One region of the Terribacillus sp. 7520-G genome, then DNA from elsewhere that is predicted to be linked to it. Evidence: predicted binding sites of a transcription regulator. Region 1 holds the regulator's gene; each other region holds the start of a gene.

Region 1 (4,893 bases):
GGCCCCCGGATTGATAAGCTGGCAGCTGAAGGAGAACAGTCGATTGATTTCCCCCGTGCGTGGCTGGAGCCGGGAAGCTATGACTTCAGTTTTTCCGGGTTGAAATCTGCTGTGATCAATACACTGCATAATGCCAAACAAAAAGGAGAAACATTGCCGCCTGCCGATGTAGCTGCGAGCTTCCAGGCAAGCGTCGTGGATGTGCTCGTAGGCAAGACAATTCGCGCGGCCGAAGAGTTCGGTGCGAAGCAAATCATCGTCGCAGGTGGTGTCGCTGCAAATAAAGGGCTGCGAGCTTCTTTGGAAGAAGCATTTGCAGACAAGCAGGCAGAACTGCTTATTCCGCCGCTGGCTTTATGTACAGATAATGCGGCTATGATCGGAGCAGCTGCTTCCATCCTGTATCACCGAGGGAAATTTGCTGATATGTCCATGAATGCAAGAGCATCCATGCCGTTATGAAAAAAAGCATCGTTTTCGATCAAGAAAACGATGCTTTTTTTATTCACAGATAAGCCAATGATTGTGTATAACTTCTTAAAACCCGCTATTAGTATCAGGTATAGAAGTGGATAAAACAGCACGAAATAGCTGTGGATAATGTGTATAAGTTTGTGTATATCCCATTAAATCAACGATGTAAACCTATTCAGTCCTGTGCATAACTTTCGTGCTCTTCGCTTAGTGTTTCCCATTCTTCCATCACTTCCATTAAAGTCGCCTGCAGCTGCTCATTCTTCTCGGTGATCTCCTGTGCCTTCTGATAATCCTGGAAGATTTCCGGATCTGTGAGCAATGTCTCATTGCTTTCGATCTCTGTCTCCAATTCGGCGATCTTTTCTTCCAGCTCGGCAATGCGTCTTTCGCGTTTCCGGATTTCCCGCTTGAGTGCCTTGTCCTGGTGATAAGTGGATTTATTCTCCTGTCTGGCAGCTGACTGCTTCGTTTCTGCAGCAGATGCCTCCAATTCCGCAATTTCCTGCTGCTCCTGCTTCTTCTCAAGGAAATAATCATAGTTGCCTAGGTAGGAAACTATCTGTTTGTCTGCAAGTTCCAGCACCTGTGTGGCAATTTTGTTCATAAAGTATCGGTCATGGGAGACAAAGAGGATGGTGCCAGGGTAATCAGCCAATGCACTCTCCAATACTTCCTTGCTATCCAGATCCAAGTGGTTGGTAGGTTCATCCATGATTAACAGATTCGATTTCTGCATCATGAGCTTGGCCAGTGCGAGGCGGGCTTTTTCCCCACCGCTCAATGTATTGACCACTTTCAGGACGTCATCGCCAGTGAATAGGAAATTACCGAGGATGGTCCGGATATCCTTTTCGTCCATAAGCGGATATTCATCCCAAAGCTCAGCCAGAACGGTCTTGGAAGAATGGAGTTCAGTCTGTTCCTGATCATAATATCCGATGCTGACGCCGGTACCCAGCTCTACTTGTCCGGATTTAGCGGGAAGCTTTCCGATGATTGTCTTGAGCAATGTCGTTTTACCAGTTCCGTTCGGACCAGTAAGGGCAATGCGATCCTGACGGTTCATATGGAAGGTGACATGCTCGAAGACAGGGGAGGCACTCTCCGGGTATTGATAAGCTAAGTCCTTCACTTTCAATACATCATTCCCGCTGCGTCGATCGATATCGAATGTGAGTCTTGCAGATGATGCATCCTGGAGCGGACGATCGATTCGTTCCATTTTTTCCAGTTGCTTGCGTCTGCTTTGAGCCCGTTTGGTGGTTGTAGCACGGGCAATATTCTTTTGGACGAATTCCTCCATCTTTTTGATTTCGGCCTGCTGCTTTTCGTATTGCTTCATTTCCCGTTCAAAATTGGCAGCTTTCTGTTCCAGATAGCTGCTGTAATTTCCTTTATAACGGACAGAGTGATTATGGGCTATCTCAATGACGGTATTGACTGTTTTGTCGAGGAAATAACGGTCGTGCGATACGACTACGACAGCTCCCTGATAGCTGCTCAAATAACCTTCCAGCCAGTCCAGCGTGGAAATGTCCAGATGGTTGGTCGGCTCATCCAGTATCAATACATCCGGTTTTTGAAGCAGCAGCTTCCCTAAGGCAAGCCGGGTTTTCTGTCCGCCGCTCAAGGAACCGATAGGGGTGGACAGATCTTTATCGCCGAAATTAAGCCCGTTCAATACGGAGCGGATATCCGCTTCGTATTGATAGCCTCCATTCAGGCGGAAAGCCTGCTGTTTTGTATCATAATTCGTCAATAGCTGCTGGTAAGCCGCTTCATCGGAAATAAGATCGGGGTCGCCCATCTTTGCTTCCAGACGGCGTAATTCTTCTTCCTGCTGGATCAAATCAGCAAAGACGGTCTTCATTTCCTCCAAGATGCTCTTTTCGGACTCCAAGCCTGTATGCTGTTCCAAATAACCTAGGGTAGCATCTTTTGACAGGAATACATTCCCCTCGTCATAACTCAACTCCCCTGCCAGGATCTTCAGCAATGTCGATTTACCGGCACCGTTGCGACCGACGATGGCCAAACGATCCTGTGTTTGTACTTCCAGCTTTATATTTGATAAAATGACATCTGCGCCAAATAGTTTTGTAATATTGTTCGCTTGCAATAAAATCATCTTGTTCACCTCATACTATCAGTGTATCCTATGTGACAAAACAGTAGCAAGCGCCGAATTCCTGCGCGTATACGCTTTCATGCGGATGGACATCGTGAATGGATTTGTTAAAATGGAGACAAGATGCCCCAATCTCATCTTCTTTGTGAATCTGTACAAGACTTTCCTTCTCTTATCTGTTAGAATAAGGTGTTAACTATAATCGTACTTTGTGAAAGTATCATATCGTAACAATTCAAGGACGAAGCCGCAGGCAGCATCTGTAACTCCTTGCAGATGCCGGAAGGGAACCTGTCTGCAACCCATCATACCGTCTACTCGGAATGGGGCTGGGTCATATTCAGAAAAGGTAACAGAACCATGCTGTTCTAGTCCGAGAGGCCTTTTTGACCAGCTGCATGGCTGCACGAAGTTCGCTTTTGGAAGCTGCAGGCTTTAGGAGGAAAAATGAGCATGTATATGGATCAAAATAAAATACCAAAAGCTACGGCAAAGCGGCTGCCCCTTTATTATCGGTTCCTTAACAGCCTGCATCTGCAAGGCAAAACAAGGGTTTCCTCGAAGGAACTCAGTGAATCGGTGAAAGTCGACTCGGCCACAATCCGCCGTGACTTTTCCTATTTCGGAGCACTTGGCAAAAAGGGCTATGGCTATAATGTAGAGTACTTGCTGAACTTCTTCCGGAAGACACTGGATCAAGACGAGATCACGAAAGTGGCACTTATCGGGGTCGGTAATCTTGGTACAGCATTCCTGCATTATAATTTCACGAAAAATAACAATACAAAAATCGAAATGGCATTCGATACCGATCCCGGAAAAGTGGATCATAATATCGGCGGGGTCCCCGTCTACCATATCGATGATTTAGAGAAATATATCGGCAATGTAAGCGCAGCTATCCTGACGGTGCCGGCGCATGCTGCCCAAGCAATCACGGACCGCCTTGTCGAATGCGGTATTGCCGGAATCCTGAATTTTACCCCTGCGCGTATCGCAGTGCCCAGCAATATCCGTGTGCATCATATCGATCTGGCAATCGAATTGCAGTCATTGGTTTATTTTTTGAAGCACTATTAATTCCAATTCCCGCACCTCTCAAGCAGAGGTGTTTTTTCTTACATAAATTCACTGATGATCATACTTCCTTAATGCGTTTTACTCGGTTAGACTGGGGAAAGGTATCAGGAAAAGAAGGGACGTAAAAGAATGTGCCAGCAAGCCGCCATCACTTTACAGAAAGTGACGTATGAAATAAATAAGCATGAAATCATCCGCAATGTAACGGGCAGCTTCACCAAAGGCAGGATTACAGCAGTCATTGGCCCCTCAGGTGCTGGAAAGACATCACTTTTTCGGTTATGCAATGGTATGCTGTCACCAACAAGCGGGAGCATCCTGATCGATGGAAAGGATATTGCACAGTATGATCCGGTTGCCCTGCGCCGTCATGTGGGCGTCGTCCTCCAGCAGGCAATCATGCTTGAGGGCAGTGTCCGGGATAATTTGGAATTGCCGCTGCAGTTAGCTGGAAAGGGGCTGTCAAATGACATGGCAGAACAAATCACCAGGTTAGTGGGACTGGAGCGGGATATATTGGATCAAAACAGCAGGGATTTGTCAGGCGGGCAAAAGCAAAAGGTCTCCATCGCCCGGACATTGCTGAACAAGCCGGAAATCCTGCTGCTGGATGAGATAACATCTTCTTTGGACCGAGTTTCCAAGCAGGATATCGAGAATCTCATTAAACGGATCAATAAAGAGCATGGAACCACTGTCATCTGGATCACGCATAGCCTTCAGCAGGCACAGTCGGTGGCCGATGAAGTCTGGGTCATGATGGATGGGGGAATTGCCGAAGCGGGGGCCGTTGAATTATTGGATGATCCGGGGAATGAAGCTGTCAGAAGCTTTGTCATGGAGGCGGAAAAATGACTGTACAAGCCATGTTGCTTACTTTGATATTTGTCCTGATCCCGCTTTCTCTGTCCAAGACATTGCGGCTGGGACTTGAAAAGGATACACTCGTTGCCACCATTCGTTCCATCATCCAGCTGTTTGCAGTCGGATATGTATTGCAGTTCATCTTCGATTCGGAAAATATCATGTATATCCTCCTGATGGTGGCACTGATGATCGGTGCAGCAACACAAAACGCCAGGAAAAAAGGGGCATCCATCAGAGGCATCACCTGGAAGCTGGTGCTTACCTTCATTGTTATTGAAATACTGACACAAGGGATATTATTGGGGCTGCGGATCACACCGCCGACTGCGCAATATATCATT
Region 2 (4,893 bases), on a different contig from region 1:
GCACGCTTTTTTTATTCTGACTTTTCTTCGGAAGGATGTTATAACATAACCTGGTTAGGGTAAAGGAATACCATTCGAATTATGTTTAGGAAGAAAGGTACGGGGAAATGAAAACAGTTACAGAGATGGCTAAGAATGTCAGGGCTTTTGATAATTTCGAGGAAGCAGCACAAGGGGTGCTGGAGATCATCAGCGAATTCGTGAAGATCAATACACTATTCATCGCCAAAAATGACAAAGTCCAAAATGAAATAATCACAGTCATCAATCAGAAGGAAGAGCTGCTGCAACAGGGGGAAATACTGCCTTTTGATGAGACATTATGCAAGCTGAGTGTCGATCATGGGAAAGAAATATTGATCATCCCCGACTTATCCAAAAGTGAACTATCTCAATCGCTTGATGTCGTAAAGGGTTTAGGTGGCGGCAGCTTTATCGGAATCCCCATTTATTTTGAAAATGGGGAGATTTATGGGACCATCTGCGGGCTGGACACACATATCTTTCCGTTTACCGAAGAACATATCCGTCTCTTTGAAACGATGGCTTCACTTTTGACTTTTGTACTGGAGCTTGATAATGCCAATCAGCAGATTCAGAATTTATCAGCGCCATTTGTTCCAATTACGTCAGGAGTCGCTGTGCTTCCGATTATAGGATTCATCAATAAAGAGAGAGCTGAGAAAATAATCCAGCTATCTCTGCAAAAAAGTCAAGAGATGAATCTTGATTACCTTGTGATAGATTTGTCGGGTATTTCGCAGATTGATCATGTTGTGAGCAATTCCTTACTGAAGATAGCCACCTTATTAAAGCTGACCGGCGTGACACCGATCTTGACCGGCTTTCACCCGGATTTGGCTCTGAAGGCCCTATCTTTGCAGATGGAATTGAAGGAAATCATCATAGAAGCCAATTTGGAGCGTGCGCTCCATAAAATAGGTCTCCATTTGGAAAAGCGGGAGACACTGTAAACCAGACATCACACTGATATGTCTGGTTTTTTTTGTATCCATTTTTGATGGTAAAATAAGGTGGGAATTAAATGAAGAAAACGCTCGTTCATAAAATGAGGATAGCTGCTTTATGGTTCTGTACGTATTCGTGGATGACACCGCTTCTGGAAGTACACGGAGGAGGCAGAGCTTGTCCATGCGGCATGGAAATCAATGGGCTTGGGATTCTATCAGAAGCATGGCTATATAGTGTTCGGTAAGGTGGAGGATCACCCAATCGGCTGTACCCAATCCTATTTGGTGAAGAGGCTGTAGGAAACTTTTTGGCAGACTAAACCGTAATAGAGGAAAAGGGGGAACAGATATGATGACATATGCGTTTGAAACAATTGAGATGAAAGCATTAACCGGGAAGATGAAGAAGGATTATCGGAAAGTTGTCCAAGAATATGCCCGGGATGGCTGGCGTTTACATAGCATGAACCCAATTCCGGGTTATGATGGGATGGCACTCAGCATCGAACTGATCTTTGAAAGGGAAGCTTAAGGGGTGGAAAGATGAACATCAGAGAAATAGCTGAGAGAGATAATCAGCCAGTCGAGCAGCTGATTCGGACTTGCTTGAAAGAATTCGGAGCCGATAAGCCAGGAACAGCCTGGAGTGATCCCGATCTTGGCCGTTTCCATTCCCTGTATCAGAAGCCAGGCTCGAGATATTGGGTGGTGGAGCAGGAAGGTAAGATCGTTGCGGGCTGCGGAATCGGGCCCATTCCCGGACATCCGGAAGTTTGTGAGCTTCAAAAGATGTATGCGGCCAAAGATACGCGCGGAACAGGTATAGCCCATGATTTATTGCAGACAGCCCTTACCTTTGCCCGCCGGCATTATCGTCGCTGTTATCTTGAAACGTTAAGCAGTATGGCCGCTGCAAACCGCTTTTATCTGAAGAATGGATTTCGGCGTATGGACAAGCCATTAAGTGAAACGGAGCATTACGCATGTGATGTTTGGTATATCAAAGACTTATAATACACTGGAAGGAAGACGATGCATTGCATTTCAAACCAGTTTTGGAATTACTGGAAGCCCGCGGTATCTCCTATGCTATCGGCGGTTCGCTCCTCCTGTATCTGAAAGGACTGCCTGTATGCCCGAATGATGTCGATATACTAGTTGAAAGAGAGTGCTTTGCTTGCGCGAAGGAAGTGCTTCAGGCAAGTGCTGTCACATATGAAGATAAACCTGCCCAAGGTATCTTTTTAACAAGAGCTTGCATAACCTTCGGGATGTCGGATGGTTTGCAGGTGGATTTGATGACTGACTTTGCAATTCTATATGAAACCAATGTCATCCAAATGCCATTCACTGCCATCAAGGAACAAACAAAGGATGGCTTGCTGCCGCTGGGCAGTATGGAAGCTTGGTATGTGATGTATTGGCTATTGCCAGGCAAGGAAAAAAAGCGAGCTTTGATGGAAGACTATTTTCATAGCAATGGCCTTGCAGATCCTTCATACTTAAAGCAGGCTCTCACGCTTGGTTTGCCAGAAGCTGCAAACTTCGCGATCAGCCGTTTATTAGCGGATGCATCAAGGAATTAATTACCTACGATCATTTTATATGAACTACTAGAAAATCCCTTTCCAAAGGGATTTTTTTATTTGTTAACAAAGCTGTGACGATTACGCCACAATTTGTTCAATATTTCACAATCACAAATAGGAATAGGGGAGTATACTAAACGTAACAGGACAATGTGACTAATTTCACATAGTTTCCGATAAAATATGACAAAGAAAGAAGGCGGCAAAATGGATGTTGTAGAGCTTTCGCGAATCCAGTTTGCATCAACGACATTGTTCCATTTCCTATTCGTTCCATTGAGTATAGGATTGGCATTCATCATAGCAATCATGGAAACTCTGTACGTTGTCAAAAAAGATGATAAGTACAAAAAAATGGCGAAGTTCTGGGGACATTTATTCCTGATCAACTTTGCAGTCGGTGTCGTGACCGGTATACTGCAGGAATTCCAATTTGGAATGAACTGGTCGGAATATTCCCGTTTCGTAGGGGATGTCTTCGGTGCACCGCTTGCAATAGAAGCATTATTGGCATTCTTCATGGAATCCACCTTCCTTGGTTTGTGGATTTTCGGCTGGGATCGTCTGCCGAAATGGGTGCATGCCCTATGTATTTGGCTTGTTTCCTTAGGTACGATTTTCTCCGCATTCTTCATCCTGTCAGCCAACTCATTCATGCAGCATCCAGTAGGGGAAGTACTGCAAAATGGCAGATTGGAAATGAATGATTTCTTGGCAATCCTGACAAATGGCCAGCTTTGGGTTGAATTCCCGCATACTATCTTGGGATCATTTGCAACCGGAGCCTTGTTCATCACCGGTATAAGTGCCATCGCATTCCTGCGTAAGAAGCATGTGGAATTCTATAAAGGTTCCTTTAAAGTGGCGATCATCGTCGGTTTGATCAGCGGTATCGGTATTGCGCTGTCCGGGCACGAACAGGCACTATATCTTGTGGAAACACAGCCGATGAAAATGGCTGCCAGTGAAGGCCTTTGGGAAGACAGTGCCGATCCGGCTCCATGGACTGTTTTCGCCAATATCGATACAGAAGCGAAAGAAAATTCGGGCGAGCTAAAAATTCCGTACCTGTTGAGTTTCTTATCTTATGGGGAATTCAAAGGTTCGGTCGAAGGTATGAATACACTTCAGGAACGTTATGAAGATCTATATGGACCTGGCAATTACATGCCGCCGGTCAAAACGACATTCTGGAGTTTCCGTGTCATGTCTGTACTTGGCGGTGCAATAGCTGCCCTTACCATCTGGGGAGCGTACTTGTATGCACGTAAAAAACTTATCAATAGTAAATGGTATCTGCGTTTGATGATCATAGCCATCAGCTTCCCATTCATCGGAAGTTCGGCAGGCTGGATCATGACGGAAATTGGTCGTCAGCCATGGGTTGTATTCGGTTATATGAAAACAGAGGATGCAGTCAGCGCAGGGGTGACTGCAGGAGAAGTATTATTCTCCCTCATCACTTTCTCTGTTTTGTATCTGATCTTGTTTGCGGTCATGATCACTTTGTTCGTCCGTGAAATCAAGAAAGGGCCGGACCACGATATCGAGAAGACAGACCCGATTGCAGATCCGTTCACGAAGGAGGGTCAACATGCTTTCTCTTAATGAATTCTGGTTCATTCTCGTTGCTGTCTTGTTCGTTGGCTTCTTCTTCCTGGAAGGCTTCGACTTCGGAGTCGGAATGGCAAGTAAGTTTGTAGCCAAAAATGATTTGGAAAGACGCGCGTTCATCAATTCAATCGGTCCATACTGGGATGCCAATGAAGTATGGCTGATCACAGCGATCGGTGCGATGTTCGCTGCATTCCCAAATTGGTATGCATCCATGCTGAGCGGATTTTATCTCTGTTTCGCGTTCATTCTCTTCGGATTGATCGGGCGCGGTGTTGCGTTCGAGTTCCGCGGCAAAGCGGAGCATCCGACTTGGCGAAAAACATGGGACTGGGTGATTCTGTTTGGCAGCATCATCCCGCCGCTTACTTTCGGCATCATGTTCACAGCCTTGATTCAAGGAGTGCCGATTGACGAAAATATGACAATGCATGCCGGAGTATCCGATGTCATCAACTTTTATACCGTTCTTGGCGGTGTGACACTCACCATGCTTTGTGCATGGCATGGCCTTATCTTCGGTACACTACGGTTGATGGACACATTGCGTGAACGCTGCCGCAAAGCAGCGAAGAGCTTGCTGCCCATCAACGCGATTTTACTGGTGGCATTCCTTGGTATGACATTCTTCAAAACGGACATGTTCAGTGTCCATGGCAATATTTTGGAGTATCTATTCATGGTCGGTGTTCTCGTTTACATCGCATCGGGTTATTTCA
Region 3 (4,893 bases), on a different contig from region 1:
GGCAAGGGACCAGAGCATCGGTGTGGTAAAGCTGATACGGCCCCGATACATCGTGAAGAGCCAGTTGAATATCTTAACCCCGGTCGGGATCGAGATAGCCATCGTCGTAATAGAGAAGAAACTGTTCGCTTCTGCGCTATTACCCATCGTGAAGAAGTGGTGAACCCATACAAGGAAGCTCAGCACGGAAATCGTCACAATCGATACAACCATCGCTTTATAGGCGAATAGCTGTTTCCTTGCAAATGTCGAGATGATCTCAGAGAAAATCCCGAAAGCAGGAAGAATAACGATATATACTTCAGGGTGACCCCATACCCAGAATAGGTTGACCCAAAGCATCGGGTTACCATCACCTTGCAAGGTGAAGAGTACGGAACCGAATAGACGGTCGAATGTCTGCATAGCAAGTGCGACTGTAAGCACTGGAAATGCGAAGATGATGATCAGCATTGTGATCAAAGTCGTCCATGTGAACATGGACATTTTCATCAATGTCATACCTTTCGTACGCATCTTCAAGATGGTGACGAAGAAGTTGATACCTGTCATCAATGTACCGATACCGGCAATCTGGATACCTAGCACGTAGTAGTTCTGTCCAGGACCCGGGCTGAATTCATTCGTCGCAAGCGGCGTATATCCAGTCCATCCGGCATCCGGCGAACCACCGATGATGAAGGAAATGTTGAATAGAGCCATACCGACAAAGAATGTCCAGAAGCTCAAGTTGTTCAAATAAGGGAATGCAACGTCACGCGCACCGATTTGCAACGGTACGATATAGTTGATCAAACCGATCAGGAATGGCATCGCCATGAAGAGAATCATGATGACACCGTGTGTCGAGAATACCTCATTATAATGCTGCGGATCCAGGAATTCCATCCCTGGTTTAGCAAGCTGCGTACGGATCATCAAACCATCGATACCGCCGCGGAAAAGCATTAAAAGGGCACTGAGGATATACATGATACCCAGTTTCTTATGGTCGACGGAAGTCAGCCATTCTTTCCATAGCCAACTCCATTTTTTAAAGTAAGTAAGGGCAGCTACAACGGCGATACCGCCGAGTAAGATGCTGATCTGTGCACCCAGGATCAATGGGTCGCCGGTAATGATAAACTCATTCCATTTTAAGTCCAAAACTCTTCCCCCTCTCTCTGTTACTCGTGACTCGCATGTGCATGTTCTTTGGAGTCCATGTCTTCATCCGAGTAGTCTACAGTATTGTCTTGCTGATAGTATGGAATTTCGTCTTCAGGCAAGATATGTTGAGATTTGTCTTTTGCATGCGGATTCTTCGGCTCATAGCCTAGGCGATCCCATGCTTCCAATGTGTATTCCGCATCTTTGGAATGGTCGATCCATTGCAAATGCGTACCATTGAATTCAGCTGTTCCGTCATATACACCAGGAATCAGAAGATTGTCATACTCGTATTGTGTCAGTTCCGGAGCGGAGTTTTGCACTTCTTCCACCCACTGATCGTAATCGGCTTCTTCCTCAGCGTAGACTTTGAATCGCTGTTCATTGAAGCCTTCTCCTGTGAAGTTGGCATTCCGTCCATTATAGACGCCTGCTTCATCGGCCTGCAGATATAGTGTCGTCTGCATGCCTGCCATGTTGTATTTCTGACCGCCCAGGCTCGGTATCCATAGAGCAGCCATGGAATCGGCGGAGGTCAGTTTGAATTCCACCGGACGGTGAATCGGGATGTGCAGATAGTTCACTGTTTCAATGTCTTCATCCGGATAGGAGAATACCCATTTCCAGTTGATGGATGTTGCGTGGATCACCAGCGGATCCTCATTCGCAGCTTCAGCCGTTTTCGGCTCAGGCGCGTCCTCTAATGAGTAGATCGTTCTGACGGTTGGGACAGCCAAGATGATGACGATGATGATCGGGATGATCGTCCAGATCGTCTCGAGCAGCGTGCTGCCGTGTAATTCAGGGCTGTACTTATCGTGATCCTTTCTTTCTCTGTACTTGACAAGGATGATCGTCAACAGTACGAATACAACCGCAACGATTGTAAGCATGAAGATGATTGATAGAATAATAAGGTCACTTTGCTGACTTGCCACTGGTCCTTTCGGATCGAGCACTTCCGGTGTTGAACATCCGGCGAGCATTAGCGGCAGGGCAAGGAACAACAGAAGACTCAAGGGTTTCAATTTTTTAAGCATGCGCCTGCTTCCCTTCCTTTCTTTACCTGAGTTCACGAATGTGTCATTTTCCCTCTGCATAAGAAAACGACCCCTTCGCTTTAATAGGGTTTTTGATAAGTATTTCACAATGAACCTTCCGCAATACCTAAAAGCTGCAGAAATTCAACTGGAAACACATAATCACACTGCCTGATCGGCAGTGTCTGACAACAATCCAGAAACTAGTGTAATACAAAGCAGCCAAAAAGACCAGACTTGCCCGGTAAGTAAACAGTTCATTTTACATTCTAACACCGGCAAAAAGAGAGAATACGAATAAGTAGTGAACAAAATTTGAACGTTTTATGTAATTTATGCTCATTTATTGGTAATCCATACGTTATCTGGTTTTGCTGTAATACACCGTATTGCGGACTGTCTTTCCATCGGCACGGAGGCTGTCGCAATGATGTATCCCCTCCAGCTTATACCCGAGCCGTTCCGGGACGGCCCGGCTTGCACTGTTTTCCTCATCGCAGAGTATCTGGATCCGCCGGACACCAAGCTCGGTAAAAGCATACTCCGTCTGCGCCCCTACGGCTTCGGTCATATAACCACGACCGGTGTGGCGTGTATCCATCCAATAGCCTATTTCAACTTTTGGAATATCCCAATCGATGGCATGAAAACCGCTGGACCCGATGAATTTTCCCGTATCCTTGTGAAAGATGAGCATACGCAAGTTCGTCCGATTGATCCAATCTGCAACCGACTGCCTGATATTTGCTTCGGTTTCCTCTGGTGCTGGCAATTCCTGTGCGAAAGCCATCCACCTTTTCAACTCCGGCAACGAGGCCTTGATCGCTTCATTGACAGCTTTCCCGTCACCGATTAGCGGCTGCCTGATGATAAGCCGTTCCGTTTCGATTATGGTCTTGAAATCTCTCAACACTGGATCCATGTCCTGCTCCCCCCTGCCCCGAATTTACTCTAGTATGCAGGAATATATCAGGACTTACAATAGTTTAAGCGGCTTCGGTTTCTTTTTTCCCTTCCCGAAAGCTGATGGCAGATAATAGTATGCCGATGATGGATATCCCGGCCCCGATGACGGTCAGCCATGTGAATCCGAGTCCTGCATCCAATACGAGCCCGCCTATATAAGCTCCTCCGGCATTGGCTAGATTGAACGCGGAGACACTTGTGGCTGCTGCGATTGTCGGACCTTCGGCTGCTGCCATGACGATTTTCGACTGTAATAAAGGCGTCGTGCCGAATGCCCCTGCCCCGAACAGGCCGATGACCAAAACAGCTGCGACGGCATGTGGCGTTGCCAGCGGAAACAGCAATAGGATCACTGTCAGTATTGCAAACACATAGATAAGCGTCCTGGTCACATTCCCTCCAGCCAATTTGGGTGTGGAAAAATTACCGATCACACTGCCCATTCCGAAAAAGAACAGACTGATCATGATACCTATACCGCCAAAGCCGGTGACCGAACGCAGCAATGGTTCAATATACGTATAAGCAGTGAATACACCTGAATATCCAAAAATGATGATGGCTATCGTCAGCAGCACTTGCTTATGCTTGAACACACTAAGCTCCTGCTTGATGCGCGGGGTTTCTTCGGGCTTCGTATTCGGCGCACAAATGAGCAAGCCAATGAAACCTATGATCCCGAGCAATGCAATCAGCCAGAATACAAGGCGCCACTCAATGAGAGAACCAAGGTAGGCCCCGAATGGCACCCCGATCATGATGGCAATCGTCAGGCCTCCGTTGACTGCCGCGATTGCCTGGACCCGTTTGCGCGGCTCCACCAGCTCACTTGCCATGACGAATGCCAATGCAAAAAACGGACCATGGATGAATGCGGAAGTGACCCTTGAAATGAGCAATACCGTAAAATTTGGCGCTGTCGCACTGATAATATTACTGATGATGAATATCAGCATGAATAAAAGCAGCATCGGCTTGCGGGGCAGCTTGACCGAAAGTGTCGTCATCAGCGGGCCGAATACCGCAACACCAAGCGCATACATGCTGACTACAAGACCGGCAGCTGCAATTGTGACTCCAAGGTCCTGGGCTATATGGGTGAGCACCCCTGTCACTACATATTCCGTCGTCCCGATGGCAAAAGCACAGATCATAAGGACGGCGATGACTGTCGCAGGCTTGAACTGCCTGCTCGCTAAAGACATTTTAATCCTCCTTTTAAAGCATGACATTGGCTTAAGATACAACAGAAAAGTCCTCGATACAAACCAAAACCCATTTATTTAACAAAAAAATCAAGGAAGCGGATCCAAACATCCAAATAGGTTTGGCCAAAGAAAGTCAGGGGTATCCCATCAAGAGAATCACAGTAACATCTGCTCGAAAGTATAAGGAGGAACAGTCATGCTTTATGCGTTCATCATTCTATCATTCATCCTTGTGACGATCGGTATCGCCTATTATTCCTGGCGCAAGACGAGGGGGATCGATCTTGCAACATCGGACGGTTATTTCCTCGGAGGCCGCAGTCTTACTGGAATAGCAATCGGAAGTTCGATGCTCCTGACAAACCTATCCACGGAACAGCTGGTCGGACAGAACGGTCAGACGTTCGGCGGCAACTTCACTGCGATGGCCTGGGAAGTCACATCACCGCTTGCTTTGTTCGTCCTTGCATTTCTTTTCCTTCCCCGATATTTAAAAACGGGGATCACAACCATACCCGACTTTCTTGAAC

Evidence for each region. Region 1 encodes Rex, which represses fermentation and respiration genes when NADH is low (regulators of the CRP and FNR family bind a similar motif). Its sites were predicted from a motif close to TTGTGAAATATTTCACAA; they were not measured.
Region 2: a site for Rex is predicted at 2,711-2,728, ahead of CHH53_RS14210 (cytochrome ubiquinol oxidase subunit I). Genes of this name have one in related genera too.
Region 3: a site for Rex is predicted at 2,282-2,299, ahead of qoxA (cytochrome aa3 quinol oxidase subunit II). Genes of this name have one in related genera too.

What each region holds. Positions count from the first base shown of each region.
Region 1 covers NZ_NQFP01000043.1:49,885-54,777, reverse strand. The annotation lists gene tsaD (tRNA (adenosine(37)-N6)-threonylcarbamoyltransferase complex transferase subunit TsaD) at 1-462, shown strand, start outside; gene CHH53_RS14765 (ABC transporter ATP-binding protein) at 650-2,605, opposite strand; gene CHH53_RS14760 (redox-sensing transcriptional repressor Rex) at 3,059-3,685, shown strand; gene CHH53_RS14755 (ABC transporter ATP-binding protein) at 3,815-4,540, shown strand; gene CHH53_RS14750 (ABC transporter permease) at 4,537-4,893, shown strand, end outside.
Region 2 covers NZ_NQFP01000042.1:5,505-10,397, reverse strand. The annotation lists gene CHH53_RS14230 (GAF domain-containing protein) at 108-974, shown strand; gene CHH53_RS17410 (hypothetical protein) at 1,046-1,216, shown strand; gene CHH53_RS14225 (DUF4177 domain-containing protein) at 1,321-1,503, shown strand; gene CHH53_RS14220 (GNAT family N-acetyltransferase) at 1,515-1,985, shown strand; gene CHH53_RS14215 (nucleotidyltransferase family protein) at 2,009-2,557, shown strand; gene CHH53_RS14210 (cytochrome ubiquinol oxidase subunit I) at 2,768-4,168, shown strand; gene cydB (cytochrome d ubiquinol oxidase subunit II) at 4,155-4,893, shown strand, end outside.
Region 3 covers NZ_NQFP01000024.1:42,891-47,783, reverse strand. The annotation lists gene qoxB (cytochrome aa3 quinol oxidase subunit I) at 1-1,146, opposite strand, end outside; gene qoxA (cytochrome aa3 quinol oxidase subunit II) at 1,167-2,189, opposite strand; gene CHH53_RS09505 (GNAT family N-acetyltransferase) at 2,551-3,111, opposite strand; gene CHH53_RS09500 (MFS transporter) at 3,176-4,360, opposite strand; gene CHH53_RS09495 (solute:sodium symporter family transporter) at 4,560-4,893, shown strand, end outside.